Regions from separate parts of the Streptomyces sp. NPDC031064 genome, predicted to be linked through region 1. Evidence: riboswitches for the same ligand, from Rfam matches in the RefSeq annotation. Region 1 holds a riboswitch; each other region holds the start of a gene.
The links. A riboswitch is a leader RNA that binds a small molecule or an ion and turns the genes downstream of it on or off. The one in region 1 is predicted to bind cobalamin.
Positions count from the first base shown of each region.

Region 1 (5,344 bases):
GTGCGCCGGGGTGCCCAGCACCCGGATGTGCGGGCGGCCGGTCGCGTCGGGGTCGGTGACCGCCGCCCGTACGCCGTAGACGTCGGCGATCAGCGTCTCGGTCAGTACGTCCCGGGGTGTGCCCGCGGCGACGACCCGGCCTCGTCGGAGGACCACGACGTGGTCGCAGTACATCGCGGCGAGGTTCAGGTCGTGCAGGGCGACGACGCTGGTGACGGCGAGCGTGCGGACGAGGTGCAGCAGCTCGTGCTGGTGCTGGATGTCGAGGTGGTTGGTCGGCTCGTCGAGGAGGAGTTCGCGCGGCTCCTGTGCCAGGGCTCGGGCGATCTGGACGCGCTGGCGCTCGCCTCCGGAGAGCGTGTGCCAGGGCTGGTCGGCCCGGTCGGCGAGGCCGGTGCGTTCCAGGGCGTCGATGACGGCCCGCTCGTCCACCTCCGCCGGGGGTGCCCAGGGGCGCCGGTGGGGGATGCGTCCGAGTCGTACGACGTCGGTGACGGTCAGCTCGACGAGGGTGTCCGCCTGCTGTTCGACGACGGCCACCCGCCGGGCGACGTCCCTGCGGCGGAGGCTGCCCAGAGGGATGCCGTCGAGGGTGACCACGCCGGAGGCGGGGGCCAGCACGCCGCAGAGCAGGCGCAACAGGGTGGACTTTCCCGAGCCGTTGGGGCCGAGGAGGCCGGTCATCACGCCGGGGGGCGGCGCGATGCTGACGCCGTCGAGGATCGGTGTGCCGGCGGCGTCGCGTGAGACGTGATCGGCGCTGAGGGTCATCGGTGGGCTCTCCTGGTGCGGTACAGGACGAGTACGAAGGCGGGCACGCCGACCAGTGAGGTCACGACGCCGACCGGTACCTCCTGCGGTTCGATGACGGTCCGGGCGAGGGTGTCGATCCACACCAGGAAGACGGCTCCGCCCAGCGCGGCGGCGGGCAGCAGCCGGCCGTGCCCGGGGCCGACGAGGGCACGGGCGGCGTGCGGCAGCACCAGGCCCACGAAGCCGATGGCGCCGGCCGAGCTGACGAGGGCCGCCGTGAGCAGTGCGGTGACGCAGAGCAGCACCAGCCGCGCACGGCCGACGTTCACGCCCAGCGTGGCTGCCGCGTCCTGGCCGAAGGCGAAGGCGTCCAGCGCCCTGCCGTGGGCCAGGCAGACGGCCAGCGTGAGCGCGAGGGCGGCCAGGCACAGCCATACGTCGGTCCAGCCGGCGCCGCTGAGCGAGCCGAGCAGCCAGAACAGCACGCCACGCGTCGTCTCGGCGTCGGCCGATGTGACCACGACGAAGGAGGTGAGCGCGGAGAACAACTGCATCGCGGCGACGCCGGACAGCACGACCCGGTCGGTGGTCCCGCCCAGCGTGTGGCTCAGCAACAGCATCGCGGCGAACGAGCACACCGCGCCCACGAAAGCGCCCCCGGAGACCGGCAGGGCTCCGCCGCCGGCACCGAGGACGACCACCACGACCGCTCCGGTGGAGGCTCCGGACGAGACACCCAGGACGAAGGGGTCGGCGAGCGGGTTGCGCAGCAGCGACTGCATCACCGCCCCGCACAACGCCAGTCCGGCACCGCACACGGCCGCCAGCAGGGTGCGCGGCAGCCGCAGGTTCCACACGATCCCGTCGCGGATCGGTGTGAGGCCGGAGGCGTCCCCGGCGAGGTGGGACACCACGACGGACCAGACGTCGGCGACGCCGATGTCGGCCGGGCCTATGGTGATGGCGAGGGCGACGGACGCGGCGAGTGCCGCGAGCCCCGCCGCCGTGCGCAGCAGGGCGGCGGTCACTTCGACAGGCCGAACTCACGGAGCGCGGCGGCGACCTGCTCGATGCCCTCCACCGTGCGGATCGTCGGGTTCATGGCCTGGCCGCTGAGCAGGACGTACCGCTTGTGCTTGACGGCGTCCATGGTGCGGGTGACCGGGTTCGACTCCAGGAACGCGATCTTCTTGGCGGCGCTCTCCGCGGTCTGCGCCTTACGGGTGAGGTCGCCGATCACGAGGACGTCGGGGTTGCGGTCGGCCACGGTCTCCCAGTTGATCTGCGGCCATTCCTCGGTGGTGTCGTCGAAGACGTTCTTGGCGCCGACTTCCCGGGTGATGACGCCGGGGGCGCCGCAGCACCCGGCCATGTAGGGGGAGTTCGCGTCGGAGAACCAGTACAGCAGGGTGACCTCCGAGGCGTTGAGTCCCCCGGTCGCCTTGGCGACACGCGAGGTGAGGCTCGCGACCAGCTCCTCGCCGCGCTTCTCCTCGCCGAAGACGCGGGCGAGGTCGCGTACCTCCCCGTACACGGTGTCCATGGTCAGCGGCTTGGTGCGGACGCCGTCACCGTCTCCGCTGTTGTCCTTGCCCACGCAGTCGGACGGGGAGAGGTAGGTGGGCACGCCGAGCTTCGCGAACTGATCGCGCGTGGCCACGCCACCCTTGCCGAGGGTGGAGGCGAACGAAGCGGCGACGAAGTCGGGTTCGGTGTCGAGGACCTTCTCGAAGGAGGGGTTGTTCTCGGCGAGCCGGGTCACGCCCGCGTTCCCCTTCTCCAGGCCCTTCATGACGGGGTCGGTCCAGGTGGCGGTTCCGGCCATCCGGTCGGCGAGACCGAGGGACAGCATGATCTCGGTGGTCCCCTGGTTGAGCGAGACGGCCCGCCGCGGCCCGTCCCCCTTGATCTCCACCTTCCGCCCGCAGTTGTCCAGTACGCGGGTGCCGGCCGAAGCCGGTGAGGGGGACGTGCCGGGGGCACCCCCGCAGCCGGTCAGGAGGAGGGCTCCGCACAGGAGCGCGGCGAACGAGGCGGTGGGGCGTGTGATGGGCACAGCGAAGTCCTCGGCGTCGGGGGCCCATGCGCGGGGCCCGTCCGTACGTGTTCGCCAGCAGGTCTTCGGACTCGGGATCATCCGGGCGCGGCGCCTTCCCGGGCCCATGTCCGGCCCAGTGGCTGCGGTTGCCGCGCCCGTCACCCTCACCGCTGCGCGTCAGTTCCGGATTCGCACCGGATTCCCTGACTCACGTACACGCGTACGGAGTACGACTGGCCTGCGCAAGCTACCACGGGTGCCCGCTCGTGCTCACGCGCTGAGGACGCCGAGCAGCCGGGTCACCTCGTGGGCCATGGCCGTACGCCCGGCACCGAGGTAGTGGCGTGTGTCGGCCACCATGCGGTCCGCGTCGAGCGCCCGGCGGGCGGCGCCGGTGAAGACCCGGTTCAGGTGCGTGGCGATGTTGACCTTGGTCATACCGTGGCCGACGGCGGTGGCGAGGTCGTGGTCCGCGACCCCCGACGAGCCATGCAGCACCAGGGGTACCGGGACGGCGGTACGCAGCGCGGCGATGAGGGCGAAGTCCGGTGCGGCGTCGCGGGTGCGCATGGCGTGCGACGTGCCCACGGCCACCGCCAGGGCGTCCACGCCCGTGGCCGCGACGAAGGCCGCCGCCTCGTCCGGATCGGTGCGGGCGCCCGGGGCGTGCACGCCGTCCTTGCCGCCGACCTCGCCCAGTTCGGCCTCCACCCAGACACCGGACGCGTGGCAGCGGGCCCGTATGCCGGCCGTGGCGCGGACGTTCTCCTCGTAGGGCAGGGTCGAGGCGTCGTACATGACCGACGTGAAGCCCAGCGACACCGCTTCGGCGACGAGGTCCGGCGAGGTCGCGTGGTCGAGGTGGACGGCCACCGGAACCGTCGCGGCGCGGGCGACGGCCAGCGTCGCCGTGCCGACCGGGGTGAGCGCGCCGTGGTAGCGGGCGGCGTTCTCGCTGATCTGGAGGACCACGGGGGCGCCCGCCACGATGGCCTCGGCGTGTTCGAGCTGGATGACGTTGAAGGCCCCGACGCCCCTTCCGGCGCGTGCGGCGGGGGTGACGATGTCGGACGTCCCTACGAGGGGCATGGTGCTTCTCCTGGTGTACGGGGCGGAGGCGGGACGTCCACGGCGTCGGCCAGGAGGTCCTGGGCGAGGTACGCCGCGCCCACGCAGCCCGCCCGGTCGCCGAGCCGGGCCGCGACGACCTGGGGCATGGCACGGAAGCCGGCCTGGAGCGTGAGGCGTTCGGCGAGCGCCGCGCGCAGGGGTGCCAGACAGGACTCGCCCGCCCCGGACAGGCCGCCGCCGATGACGACGCGCTCCGGGGCGTACAGGGTGATCGCGGTGGTCAGCGCGTCGGCGAGGGCCTCGACCGCCTCGTACCAGACGGCGGCGGCCTTGGCGTCCCCCGCTTCGGCCCGGGCCTGGACGTCCCTGGCGGTGGTGCCGCACCTGCCGGTGGCACGGGAGTAGCGGCGGGCGATGGCAGAGGCGGACGCCACGGTCTCCAGGCAGCCCCGCGCGCCGCAGTGGCAGCGCTCTCCCCCGGGCCGCACCACGAGGTGCCCCAGTTCGCCGGCGCCGCCGTGGCCACCGGTCAGGGCCCGGGCCCGGCCCCCGGCGAACACGGCGGCCCCGATCCCGGTTCCGACCGGCACGAAGAGGAAGTCGGCGCAGCCCCGCCCGGCCCCCGCCCTGGCCTCCGCGAGGCCGCCGGCCCGGACGTCGTGCCCGAACGCGACGGGCAGGTCGAGGTGTTCGGCCAGCCAGTCCTTGACGGGTACGTCGCGCCAGCCGAGGTTGGCGGCGAGGACGGAGACGCCGTCGTGCTCGTCGACGATGCCGGGCACGACGACCCCGGCCGCCTCGGCCGCCGGGAAGCGCTCGGCCAGTTCGGCGGCGCGGGCGAGCACGGTCTCCAGGACGGCGTCCGGGCCCCGGTCCGCCCGTGTGCGCCAGCGCTCGGTGTGGCGCAGGGTGCCGTCGTCGGAGAGTACGCCGCCCTTGATGTACGTGCCTCCGACGTCCAGGGCGATGACCGTCATGACTCCACCCGGACGTCGATCCCGGCCCCGGCCCGCGCCCCGGCGTCGGCGTCGGCGTCGGCGTCGGCGTCGGCGTCGGCCAGCACGACGGAGCGGGTGAGGTGGCGGGGCCGGTCGGGGTCGAGGCCGCGCCGGCCGGCCAGGGCGACCGCGAGGCGCTGGGCGCGGACCAGTTCGGCGAGCGGGTCGGCCGCGGAGACGGAGACGTAGGCGCCGGTCGCCCGCACCTCGTCGAGGAGGCCGGCCGGCGGCGCGCCGAGGAACCAGACGGCTCGCCCGGGTCCCGCGATGCTGATCGGGCCGTGCCGGTACTCCATCGCCGCGTACGACTCCGTCCACGCCCCGGCCGCCTCCCGCACCTTGAGCGCGGCCTCGTGGGCGAGGCCGACGGTCCAGCCGGTGCCGAGGAAGGTGAACTGCTCGGCGGCCACCGCCTTTTCTTCGAGTGGAGCGAGCACGGCCCGCTCGGCCTGTTCCGGCAGGTCCGGCGGTACGAGACCGAGGC
Region 1 is NZ_JBVIGF010000001.1:315,751-321,094, forward strand. It holds gene ACZ46W_RS01330 (ABC transporter ATP-binding protein) at 1-771, opposite strand, end outside; gene ACZ46W_RS01335 (FecCD family ABC transporter permease) at 768-1,781, opposite strand; gene ACZ46W_RS01340 (ABC transporter substrate-binding protein) at 1,778-2,809, opposite strand; cobalamin riboswitch at 2,849-3,044, opposite strand; gene ACZ46W_RS01345 (class II fructose-bisphosphate aldolase) at 3,062-3,880, opposite strand; gene ACZ46W_RS01350 (ROK family protein) at 3,868-4,839, opposite strand; gene ACZ46W_RS01355 (SIS domain-containing protein) at 4,836-5,344, opposite strand, start outside.

Region 2 (5,344 bases), on a different contig from region 1:
AGCAGAACTGCGCCTTCTCGCGGATGGAGGGGATGTTCTCGACGGCGGCGAACGCGGCCGCGCGGTCCTCCGGGTCGGGGAGGTAGGTGTCCAGCAGCGTCAGGTAGAACTGGACGTGCACGGCCTCCTCGAACAACTGCCGCGACAGGTACAGCCGCGCCTCGGGGGAGTTGATGTGCTTGTAGAGCGTCAGCACCAGGTTGTTCGCCACGATCGAGTCGCCCGTCGCGAAGAACGCCACCAGCCGGCCGATCAGGTGCTGCTCGCCGGGCGTCAGCTTGGCGAGGTCGGTGACGTCGGAGTGGAGGTCGACCTCCTCCACGGTCCAGGTGTTCTTGATGGCGTCCCGGTAGCGCTCGTAGAAGTCCGGGTAGCGCATCGGGCGCAGGGTGAGCTCGAAGCCCGGGTCGAGCAGGTTCTTGTTCTCCACGGTCATTACTGGCAGGCCTCGCAGGACTCGGGGTTTTCCAGGGAGCAGGCGACGGCGTCTTCCGGAGTCACCTGCGCGGGTACGGGGACGGCGGGAGCCGCGGACGCGGCACGGGCGATCCGGGTCGCCGGGCGCGAACGGAGGTAGTACGTCGTCTTCAGGCCCTGCTTCCAGGCGTACGCGTACATCGACGACAGCTTGCCGATCGTCGGCGTCTCCATGAACAGGTTCAGCGACTGCGACTGGTCCAGGAACGGCGTACGCGCCGCCGCCATGTCGATCAGGCCGCGCTGCGGGATCTCCCACGCCGTCCGGTACAGCTCGCGCACCTCGGCCGGGATCCAGGTGAAGCCCTGCACCGAGCCGCTGGACTCGCGCAGCGCCTCACGGGTCTGCGCGTCCCACACGCCGAGCCGCTTCAGCTCCTCCACCAGGTAGGAGTTGACCTGGAGGAACTCGCCCGACAGCGTCTCGCGCTTGAACAGGTTGGACACCTGCGGCTCGACGCACTCGTACACGCCCGCGATCGAGGCGATCGTCGCGGTCGGCGCGATGGCGAGGAGCAGCGAGTTGCGCATGCCGACCTCGGCGATACGGGCGCGCAGCGCCTCCCACCGCTCCGGCCAGGTCAGCTCCACGTCGTAGTGGTCGGGGTGCAGCACCCCGCGCGCCGTGCGGGTCTTCTCCCAGGCGGGCAGCGGGCCGTTGCGTTCGGCGAGGTCGGCCGACGCCTCGTACGCGGCGAGCATGATCCGCTCGGCGATGCGGGTCGACAGGGCACGCGCCTCGGGGGAGTCGAACGGCAGTCGCAGCTTGAAGAAGACGTCCTGGAGGCCCATGGCGCCGAGGCCCACCGGCCGCCACTTGGCGTTGGACCGCCCGGCCTGCTCGGTCGGGTAGAAGTTGATGTCGACGACCCGGTCCAGGAACGTGACGGCCGTACGGACGGTCGCGTCGAGCCGCTCCCAGTCGATGTCCCCGCCGGACACGAACGCGCCCAGGTTGACCGAGCCCAGGTTGCACACGGCCGTCTCGCCGTCGTCCGTGACCTCCAGGATCTCGGTGCACAGGTTGGACGAGTGGACCGTGTGGCCCGGCTCGGCGGTCTGGTTGGCCGTACGGTTCGAGGCGTCCTTGAACGTCATCCAGCCGTTGCCGGTCTGCGCCAGGGTGCGCATCATCCGGCCGTACAGGTCACGGGCCGGCATGGTCTTGCGGGCCAGCCCCTTGGCCTCGGCGGCGCGGTAGGCGGCGTCGAACTCGTCGCCCCACAGGTCGACCAGCTCCGGCACGTCGACGGGCGAGAACAGCGACCACTCGGCGTCGGCGTTGACCCGGCGCATGAACTCGTCCGGGATCCAGTGCGCCAGGTTCAGGTTGTGCGTGCGCCGCGCCTCCTCACCCGTGTTGTCGCGCAGCTCCAGGAACTCCTCGATGTCCGCGTGCCAGGTCTCCAGGTACACGGCCGCCGCACCCTTGCGCCGCCCGCCCTGGTTCACGGCCGCGACCGAGGCGTCCAGCGTCTTCAGGAACGGCACGATGCCGTTGGAGTGCCCGTTGGTGCCGCGGATCAGCGAACCGCGCGCCCGGATGCGGGAGTACGACAGACCGATGCCGCCCGCGTGCTTCGACAGCCGCGCCACCTGGTGGTAGCGGTCGTAGATGGAGTCGAGCTCGTCCAGCGGCGAGTCCAGCAGGTAGCACGAGGACATCTGCGGGTGGCGCGTACCGGAGTTGAACAGCGTGGGGGAGGAGGGCAGGTAGTCCAGCCGGCTCATCAGCCCGTACAGGGACGCCACCTCGTCCAGGGCGCGGACCGAATCGTCCTCGGCCAGCCCCGCCGCCACCCGCAGCATGAAGTGCTGCGGCGTCTCGATCACCTTGCGCGTGATCGGGTGCCGGAGCAGGTAGCGCGAGTACAGCGTCCGCAGCCCGAAGTAGCCGAACCGGTCGTCGGCGGCCGGGTCGATCAGCGCGTCCATCCGGTCGGCGTGGGCCGTCACGAACGCGGCCGTACGGTCGGCGATCAGACCCTCCCGGTGCCCCACGGCCACCGACGCCGAGAACGACACCGCCCCCTGACCGGCCGCCTCCTTGGTGATCGTCACGGTCAGCAACCGCGCCGCGAGCCGGGAGTACGCGGGGTCCTCGGAGATCAGCCCGGCGGCCGCCTCGGTGGCGAGCTCGCGCAGCTCCGCCTCGTCCGAACCGGCGTGCCGGCCCCGCAGCGCGGCGGCGGCGACCCGGCCCGGGTCGGTGTCGGGCAGATCGGCGGTCAGGTCGGTCAGGGTCCGCAGCAGTACGGTCCCGGGTCCGTCCGTCTCCGTCGTGTCCGTGACTGCGACTGCTGAAGCCGGATCGGCTGGCGCGATGGTCACGTGGGGGCTCTCCCTCGCTCGGCTCGGGGCCACCGCGGACGCGGGCAGGGGAGCGGGCACACCCGGGCACAGGGTGCGGGGCACCGCGTCCACCGGCCCATTCCGCGAGGCCCGGACGTCTGGGCACCCGGGCCGGACGGTCCGGGCGCGCTGTCGGCAGGTCTTCGGACTCGTACGTACACAAAGGCACACCAACACACCGTTGCGGGACAGTTCCGGATTTCCACCGGATTCCCCTGCGGCGACAGCGAGGACGAGCATACATGTGGGGGGCGCGAGTTGAGGCACCCCCCACATGTTGTGTCGGTCAGAGCCTCAGAGGGCCAGCGCGTACGTGGGGAGCGTCACGCCCGGGACGGGCCGCACGTCCCTCTCGGGGGTCCGGACGAACCCCAGCCGCTCGTAGATCCGGTGCGCCGCCCGCATGGACGCCTGCGTGGACAGCACCAGCCGCGCGCACCCCTCCACCGCCCGCGCCCGCTCCACGCACGCCCGGACGAGCGCCTCACCCGCGCCCCGCCGCCGCGCCTCCCGGGCCACCGCGAGCATCCGCAGCTCGGCCTCCCCGTCGCGGGCCAGGCCCGCCCACGGACCGCCGCCCCGCGCGACGAACGTCACCCCGCCCAGCACCCGTTCGTCCCGCTCCACGGCCACGAGCACCTCCGCGCCGGCGGCCCGCCGGGCCACGTCCCGCAGCGCGATCAGGTACTCGTCGCTCTCCCCGAAGGCCAGGAGCCCGTCCCCGAGGTACGCCTGGGCCGTGATGTCGGCGAGCGTCCCGTGTTCCTCGGGCCGTACCGCCCTGATGGTGATGTCCATGGTCCGAGTGTGGAGGGGTACGGCGACGGGCCGCCGCATTTCCGTCTCCGGAAACACGGCGGCCCGTCGTGCGGTCACCCGCTCAGCAGCAGCGGAACCCGTCGCGGGGGTCCGCCTCCCGCGCGTCGGTGCGCCTGCGCTCGAACTCGCGCCGGGTCATCACCTCGGCGCTCGGGTCGCAGCGCCGGGCGTGGGCGACGTACGCGTCGTACGCGCCCTCGCCGGAGACCTCGCGGACGTACCAGCGCACCCACCTGACGGCGCGTCGCAGCCGGCCGTCCGGCCGTGCGGTCACGGGGGGCCTCACCGCGGTCCTCACCGGGAGCCGGTCCCGGCCGGCACCTCGTCACCGCTGCCGCCGTCCTCGCGGATGCCGCCCTCGGGGCCGAGGCCGGCGGCCACCAGCTCTGCCTTCTCCTCCGCCGTGGGGAAGAGCCCGGCGGGTGCGACGAGCCTGGAGGGGGTGTACGGGACCTCGGAGAGCTTCACGCCGGCCGGGTTGGTGATGGCCTTGTAGCAGACCCGCCCGGCGTCGGCGATCACCACGACGATGAGGAGGGCGAACAGGGCGGAGAGGACGCCGTCCACGGTGGAGTTGGTGACGACGGTGTGCATGTCGTCCATCGACTTCGCGGGCGGCAGCACCTGGCCGGAGTCGATGCCCGCCTGGTACTTGTCCCGCTGGGCGAAGAAGCCCACGCGCGGGTCCGCCGAGAAGATCTTCTGCCAGCTCGCGGTGAGCGTGACCGCCACGTCCCAGGCGAGCGGCACGGCGGTGACCCAGGCCCACTTCAGCCGGCCCGACTTGACGAGCAGCGTCGTGCAGACGGCCAGCGCGACGGCGGCCAGGAGCTGGTTGGCGATGCCGAACAGCGGGAAGAGCTGGTTGATGCCGCCCAGCGGGTCGTGCACGCCGACCCAGAGGAAGTAGCCCCAGCCGCCGACCACGACCGCGCTGGCGAACCAGACGCCCGGCTTCCAGCTCACCTGCTTGAAGGGCTTGTAGAGGTTGCCGAGCGTGTCCTGGAGCATGAAGCGGCCCACGCGGGTGCCGGCGTCCAGCGTCGTCAGGATGAACAGCGCCTCGAACATGATGGCGAAGTGGTACCAGAACGCCTTCATGGTGGCGCCGCCGAACACCGCGGAGAAGATCTCCGACATGCCGAGCGCGAAGGTCGGCGCGCCGCCGGTCCGGGACAGCAGCGACGCCTCCTCGACGTCCGCCGCGGCCTTGGCGAGCTGGTCGGGGGAGATGGTGAAGCCGAAGTTGGACACGGCTTCGGCGGCGGACTGCACGGTCGTGCCGACCACGCCCGCCGGGGAGTTGACGGCGAAGAAGAGACCGGGGTCGATGATGCAGGCCGCGATCATCGCCATGACGGCGACGAAGGACTCGGTGAGCATCGACCCGTACCCGATCATCCGGATCTGGGTCTCCTTCTGGACCATCTTCGGGGTGGTGCCCGAGGAGACCAGGGAGTGGAAGCCGGACAGGGCGCCGCACGCGATGGTGATGAAGACGAACGGGAACATCGAACCGGCGAAGACGGGCCCGTCGCCGCGGCTCGCGAAGTCCGTGACGGCCGGCATCTTCAGCGTCGGCAGGGCGAGGAAGACGCCGAGGGCGAGCAGCGCGATCGTGCCGACCTTCATGAAGGTCGAGAGGTAGTCGCGCGGGGCGAGCAGCAGCCACACCGGCAGGACGGAGGCGAGGAAG
Region 2 is NZ_JBVIGF010000002.1:318,572-323,915, forward strand. It holds gene ACZ46W_RS08210 (ribonucleotide-diphosphate reductase subunit beta) at 1-436, opposite strand, end outside; gene ACZ46W_RS08215 (ribonucleoside-diphosphate reductase subunit alpha) at 436-2,808, opposite strand; cobalamin riboswitch at 2,947-3,069, opposite strand; gene ACZ46W_RS08220 (GNAT family N-acetyltransferase) at 3,124-3,627, opposite strand; gene ACZ46W_RS08225 (YbdD/YjiX family protein) at 3,710-3,922, opposite strand; gene ACZ46W_RS08230 (carbon starvation CstA family protein) at 3,943-5,344, opposite strand, start outside.
Region 2: it holds a riboswitch for cobalamin, as region 1 does, so the genes downstream of both, ACZ46W_RS08215 (ribonucleoside-diphosphate reductase subunit alpha) here and ACZ46W_RS01340 (ABC transporter substrate-binding protein) in region 1, are expected to answer to the same signal.

Region 3 (5,344 bases), on a different contig from region 1:
CAGGACGTAGAGGCGGTCGCAGTAGTAGGCGGCGAGGTTCAGGTCGTGGAGCGCCACCAGGACCGTCGCCGGAAGCCGCCGCAGAAGGCCGAGCACCTCCAACTGGTGCCGGACGTCCAGGTGGTTGGTCGGCTCGTCGAGCACCAGCAGCGCGGGCTGCTGGGCCAGGGCGCGGGCGATGAGCACCCGCTGGCGTTCGCCCCCCGACAGGCGGCCGAAGGACCGGTCGGCGAGGCCGGCCGCGTCCACCGAGGCGAGCGCCGTCGCGATGAGCCGGGCGTCCTCGGCGGTGTCGCCGTCGAGCAGCCGCTTGTGCGGCGTACGGCCCATGGCGACGACCTCCCGCACGGTCAGGTCGAAGTCCGCGCCCGTCTCCTGCACCACCGCGGCCAGCGTGCGCGCCAGCCGCCGCACCGGCAGCGACCAGGCGTCGGCCCCGTCCACCCGTACGCACCCGGAATCGGGGCGCAGCACGCGGTAAACGGCGCGCAGCAGGCTGGACTTGCCGCTGCCGTTGGGACCCACCAGGCCGATCACCTCGCCGGGCCGGGCGGTCAGGGACACGTCCCGCACGAGACGGCGCGCTCCGGCGGTGAGCGTGACCCCCTCGACGGTCAGCTCGGTCGCGGTCATCCCACACCTCCGCCGGTGTCCCGCCGGGCGTCCCGGCGCATCAGCCACAGGAAGAACGGCCCGCCGCACAGCGCCGTCAGGACGCCGACGGGGATCTCCATCGGCGCGGCGACCGTACGGGCGGCGATGTCGGCCCAGACGAGGAACACCGCCCCGGCCAGCGCGGCCGTCGGCAGCACCCGGCGGTGGTCCCCGCCGACGAACAGCCGCACGATGTGCGGCAGCATCAGGCCGACGAAGCCGATCGGCCCGGCCGCCGCCACCAGCACGCCGGTGACCAGCGACAGCAGGACGAACATCCGGGCCCGGAACCGCGCCACGTCCAGCCCCATCGTCGTGGCCGCCTCCTCGCCCGCCAGCAGCAGGTTCAGCGAGCGCGCCCGTACCAGCAGGGCGCTGATGCCGGCCAGCAGGGCGGCGGCCGGCAGCCACAGCGTGCCCCACTGGACGCCGCCCAGGCCGCCGAGCGTCCAGGCGAGCACGGCACGCGCCTCGTTGCCCCGGTCGGAGGTGAGCAGCAGCAGGTCCATCACGGCCGTGAGCACCGCCGCGACGGCCACGCCCGACAACACCAGCCGCACCGAGGTGATACGGCCGCCCGCCCGCGCCGTGCTGTACACGAGCACCAGCGTGAGCAGCGCCCCGGCGAACGCGGCCACCGACAGCGACACCGGCCCGAACAGGCTCACCCCGAAGACGATCACCATGACGGCGCCCAGCGACGCGCCCGACGACACACCCAGCAGGTACGGCTCCGCGAGCGGGTTGCGCACCAGGGCCTGCATGGCGGTGCCCACCACCGCGAGCCCGGCGCCCGTCACCGCCCCGAGGAGCACCCGTGGCGCCCGCACGTCCAGGACGATCGTCTCGCGCGCCCGGGACCACACCGGCTCCGGCCGGTCGGCGCCCAGCGCGTGCGTCACGATGCCCCACACCTCGCCGGGCGGTACGTGAACCGAACCGATGGCCATGCCTGCCGTGACCGACGCCAGGAGCAGGACGCCGAGGACGGCCAGGGTCACGGCGAAAGCGGGTGCGCTCCGCCGCCGCGGGCGGCCGGTGGGCTCGGGAGCGGCCGTGGCCTTCGCCGGGCCCGTCACCGGAACCTCTCCGGGTGCAGCGCGCGCGCCAGGTCCTCGACCGCGTACGGCGGCCGTACGCCGACCAGGGTCGCGGTCAGCGGCAGCACCACGAACCGCTTGTTCTTCACGGCCGGGACGTCCGCGAGGGCCGGCTGCGAGAGCAGGAACTTCTTCTTCCGCTCCACGTTCCCGGCACCCGCGTAGTCGTAGATGGCGATCACCTCGGGCTTGCGGGCCACGACCTGCTCCCAGGAGGCGTCCCCGAAGACCTGGTCGAGGTCGTCGAAGACGTTCCGGCCGCCGGCCAGCCGGATGATCTCGGTGCCCAGGCTCTTGCCGCCCGCCGTGAACGCCGACTTGTCGCCGCTGTCGTACACGAACACGGGCACGGCGGGCGCGCCCTTCACCGCCTCGGTGGTCCTGGCGATACGTCCCCGGAGGTCGGCGACGAGCCGGTCGGCGCGGTCCCGCACGCCGAAGATCGAGCCGATGGTGCGGATCTCGTCGTAGGTGTCCTGCATGGACACCCGCTTCTTCCCGCAGTACTCGCGGTTGAGGTAGGTGTCGATGCCCGCGTCGGCGAACGCCTTGCGGGAGCGGCCCTCGTTCTCGGCGAACGCGCTGCCGTAGCCGCCGTAGACGAAGTCCGGCTCGGCCTCCAGGACCTTCTCGAAGGACGGTTCCCTCTCCGCCAGCTCCGGGACGGCCTCGAAGTCCTTCCGCAGCCTGGGCAGAACGGCCGAGTCGGGGAAGGCGGTGCCGACCATCCGGTCCTTCAGCCCCAGCGCCAGCATCAGTTCGGCCGGGTGCTGGTGGATGGTGACCACCCGGGAGGGCGGCCTGTCGTACGTCGTGCGGGTGCCGCAATTGTCGATGGTGACCGGGAAGCCCGGCCCGGACGGCGCGGTGGCCTTCCGGTCGTCGGCCGCCCGTCCGGGGCCGCCGCAGCCGGCCAGCAGGGCCGCCGACAGGGCGACGGCCAGCACCACGGCGCGCCGGGCGCGGGGGCGCGGGCGGGCGGCGGGGGACAACCGGGGACGGGGGAACAAAAGGGGACGGGGGAACCAATGAGGACGGGGCGTGCCGTCGTACACGTAAAGCCTCCTGGGGAGTCCGCGCTCCTCGGAACGGGCCCGCGACAGGCCAGTGTCCTGACTCCCGGATCGACGTTCCCCCGGCCTTCCCGCGCGTGGTGCGCAGTGGCCTTCTCGAAGGGTTCCACTCCCCGGTCACAGTGGCGGGACCGTGCCGGAATCGCACCGGCTTCCTGTCTCCCGTCGCGGTGATGACCAGGCGATACTACGTGGCCGGTGCCACCGGGCGGACCTGGCGTGCGGTGCGGTGCCTCTGCGATCCTGCCTTCGACCTCACGACCGAGAGGACGGTGGCACCCGTGTGCCCGCGCGTGTGTGACGGATCGTCGCCGGACGGCACTCCCACCCCTGACGTCCTCGCACGCGTCCGCGCCATCGGCCCCTACTTCGCCGTGGCTTGTGGGCCGCGCCCCGACGCCGCGTGCTTCCGGCCGCTCACCGACCTGTACACGGACCGGGACGGCGCGCTGGACGCGTACGTGGCGGCGGTCGGCCGGCGGCTCGGCACCGGGCGGCGGTCCGGGGCCGGGCAGCGGCGGGTCGCCGCCTCGACCCTGCACATCGGGACGGCCGCCCGGCTGTGGTCGGTCGCCCTGGCCACCGCCGCGCTCACCGGGCGCGTGCCCGACCTCGCGCCCGACCGCCTGTGGTGGCGCCCGGCCGAGTCCGGCCCGATCGACCTGTGGCTGCCGGAGGTGTCCGGGGTGGCGGGCGACGACGTGCCCCTGGCCCTGCACGAGACCGTCGTCGTGCGCAACCTGCTGCCGCTGGGTGACGCGCTGCGGGAGCACTCCGCGCTGTCCCCGCACGTGCTGCGGGGCAACGCCGCCTCCGCGCTCATCGGCGCCGTCCGGGTGCTCACCGCCCACGTCCCCGACGCCCCCTGCCCACCGCTCCCGCTGGTCACCGCCCTGCTGGCACGCGAGCCGCTCGCGAGCGCCGGGGCCTTCACCGCCGTGCCCCTGACGTACCGGCGCCGTAGCTGCTGCCTCTACTACCGCGTGCCCGGAGCCGGTTACTGCGGCGACTGCGTGCTCAGCCCGGCCGGTACGCGCCGTTGAGGTAGTGCTCGCCGATGTCGCGGAGCCGGTGGGCCGTGGAGCGGCCGGCCGTCAGGACGCGGGCGTTGCGCCAGAACCGGTCGAGGCCGGGGGCGTCGGCGAGTGCCGGCACCCGCGTCGTGATGTGCAGGGCGGCCTCGGCCGTGACCGTCTCGGCCGTGGCGACGAGGGCGGCGATGTCGGCGGGCTCGTCCGCGTCGATGCGCGCCCCCGCCTCCAGGGCCCCGGCCATCGCCGCCGTCGCCCGTTCGACCACCGCGGCGGCGGTCCGGGCCGCCGACGCCAGTTCCCCGAACGCGAGGAGGACGTCCGGGTCGGTGGCGGGCAGCCGGCCACCGGGGCAGGCGTCGCGCGCCTCGGAGAGGGCGCCTTCGGCGATGCCCAGGCCGACGTGGCACAGGGCGAGCCGCAGCGCGGGGGCGGCGAGCGCGGTGAAGGGCGCGGTCGACTCCTCGTCGTACGGCCGGGCACCGATGACCTGCGCGGGCGCGACGGCCACCCGGTCGAAGGCCACGCCACCCGCACCTGCGATCCGCTGGCCGAGCCGGTCCCGGGCGGGATCGACGGACACGCCGGGACGGCCGGACGGCACCCGTACGACCAGGACGTCACCCGTCACGGGGCACAGGGCGTCCACGACGAACCGGTCGGCGACGGTCACGGCCGTGTCCACGGCCCGGTGGCCGTTGAGCAGGTACCCGGAGTCGAGCGGGGTCAGGGTGAGGTCCGCCCCGCCGCCGTCCGGGGCGCCGGTGTGCACGCCGCCGGCCCAGAGCAACTGGTCGCGCGCGGTGTCCCGTTCGAGTGCGGCGGCGCGGTGGGCCGTGGCGTAGAAGCGGCCGCTCCAGGTGTGCACGTAGTGGCGGGCGAGCAACTCGCCCACGGAGCTGTCCGCCGTGGCGATCTGGTGCACGACGGCGCAGCCGGTGCGCCAGTCGACACCGTGCGTACGGCCCGGCGGCACGAGGGCCGCCAGGAGCCCGGCCTCGCGCAGCCGCGCCACCTCGTCGACGGGCGGCCCGCCGGCGCGGTCCCGGGCGATCGCGTCCGCGGCGAGGTCCTCCGCGACGTCCCGCGCGATGCGCAGCGGCGTGCCGGATTCCTGGGCGGGAGCGGTCACCGTCCCGGGTGCGGCGGACGTCACTTGGCCAGGGCGGGGACGCCGGCCACGGCCGGGGAGGGCTGTGCCGACCGGCGGCGGTGTTCCTTGACGGAGTACGCCAGGGCCGCCGCCCAGAGCAGGCAGACGAGGCCGTGGACCGTCCACTGGGCGGCGTCGCCGGCGCCGAGCCACTCGCCGCGCAGCAGCGTGCGGACGTTGGTGAGGACGATCACGCCGCCGACCGCCGACCCGAGGACGCGCGGCGGCACATGACGTACCAGCCAAGCGGCGATGGGCGCGGCGATCAGGCCGCCGATCAGCAGGGCGACGGCCCAGGAGTAGTCGATGCCCTGCGATCCGAGGCCGACGAGG
Region 3 is NZ_JBVIGF010000006.1:442,539-447,882, reverse strand. It holds gene ACZ46W_RS23700 (ABC transporter ATP-binding protein) at 1-633, opposite strand, end outside; gene ACZ46W_RS23695 (FecCD family ABC transporter permease) at 630-1,733, opposite strand; gene ACZ46W_RS23690 (ABC transporter substrate-binding protein) at 1,730-2,809, opposite strand; cobalamin riboswitch at 2,840-3,024, opposite strand; gene ACZ46W_RS23685 ((2Fe-2S)-binding protein) at 3,001-3,870, shown strand; gene ACZ46W_RS23680 (acyl-CoA dehydrogenase family protein) at 3,845-5,014, opposite strand; gene ACZ46W_RS23675 (sulfite exporter TauE/SafE family protein) at 5,011-5,344, opposite strand, start outside.
Region 3: it holds a riboswitch for cobalamin, as region 1 does, so the genes downstream of both, ACZ46W_RS23690 (ABC transporter substrate-binding protein) here and ACZ46W_RS01340 (ABC transporter substrate-binding protein) in region 1, are expected to answer to the same signal.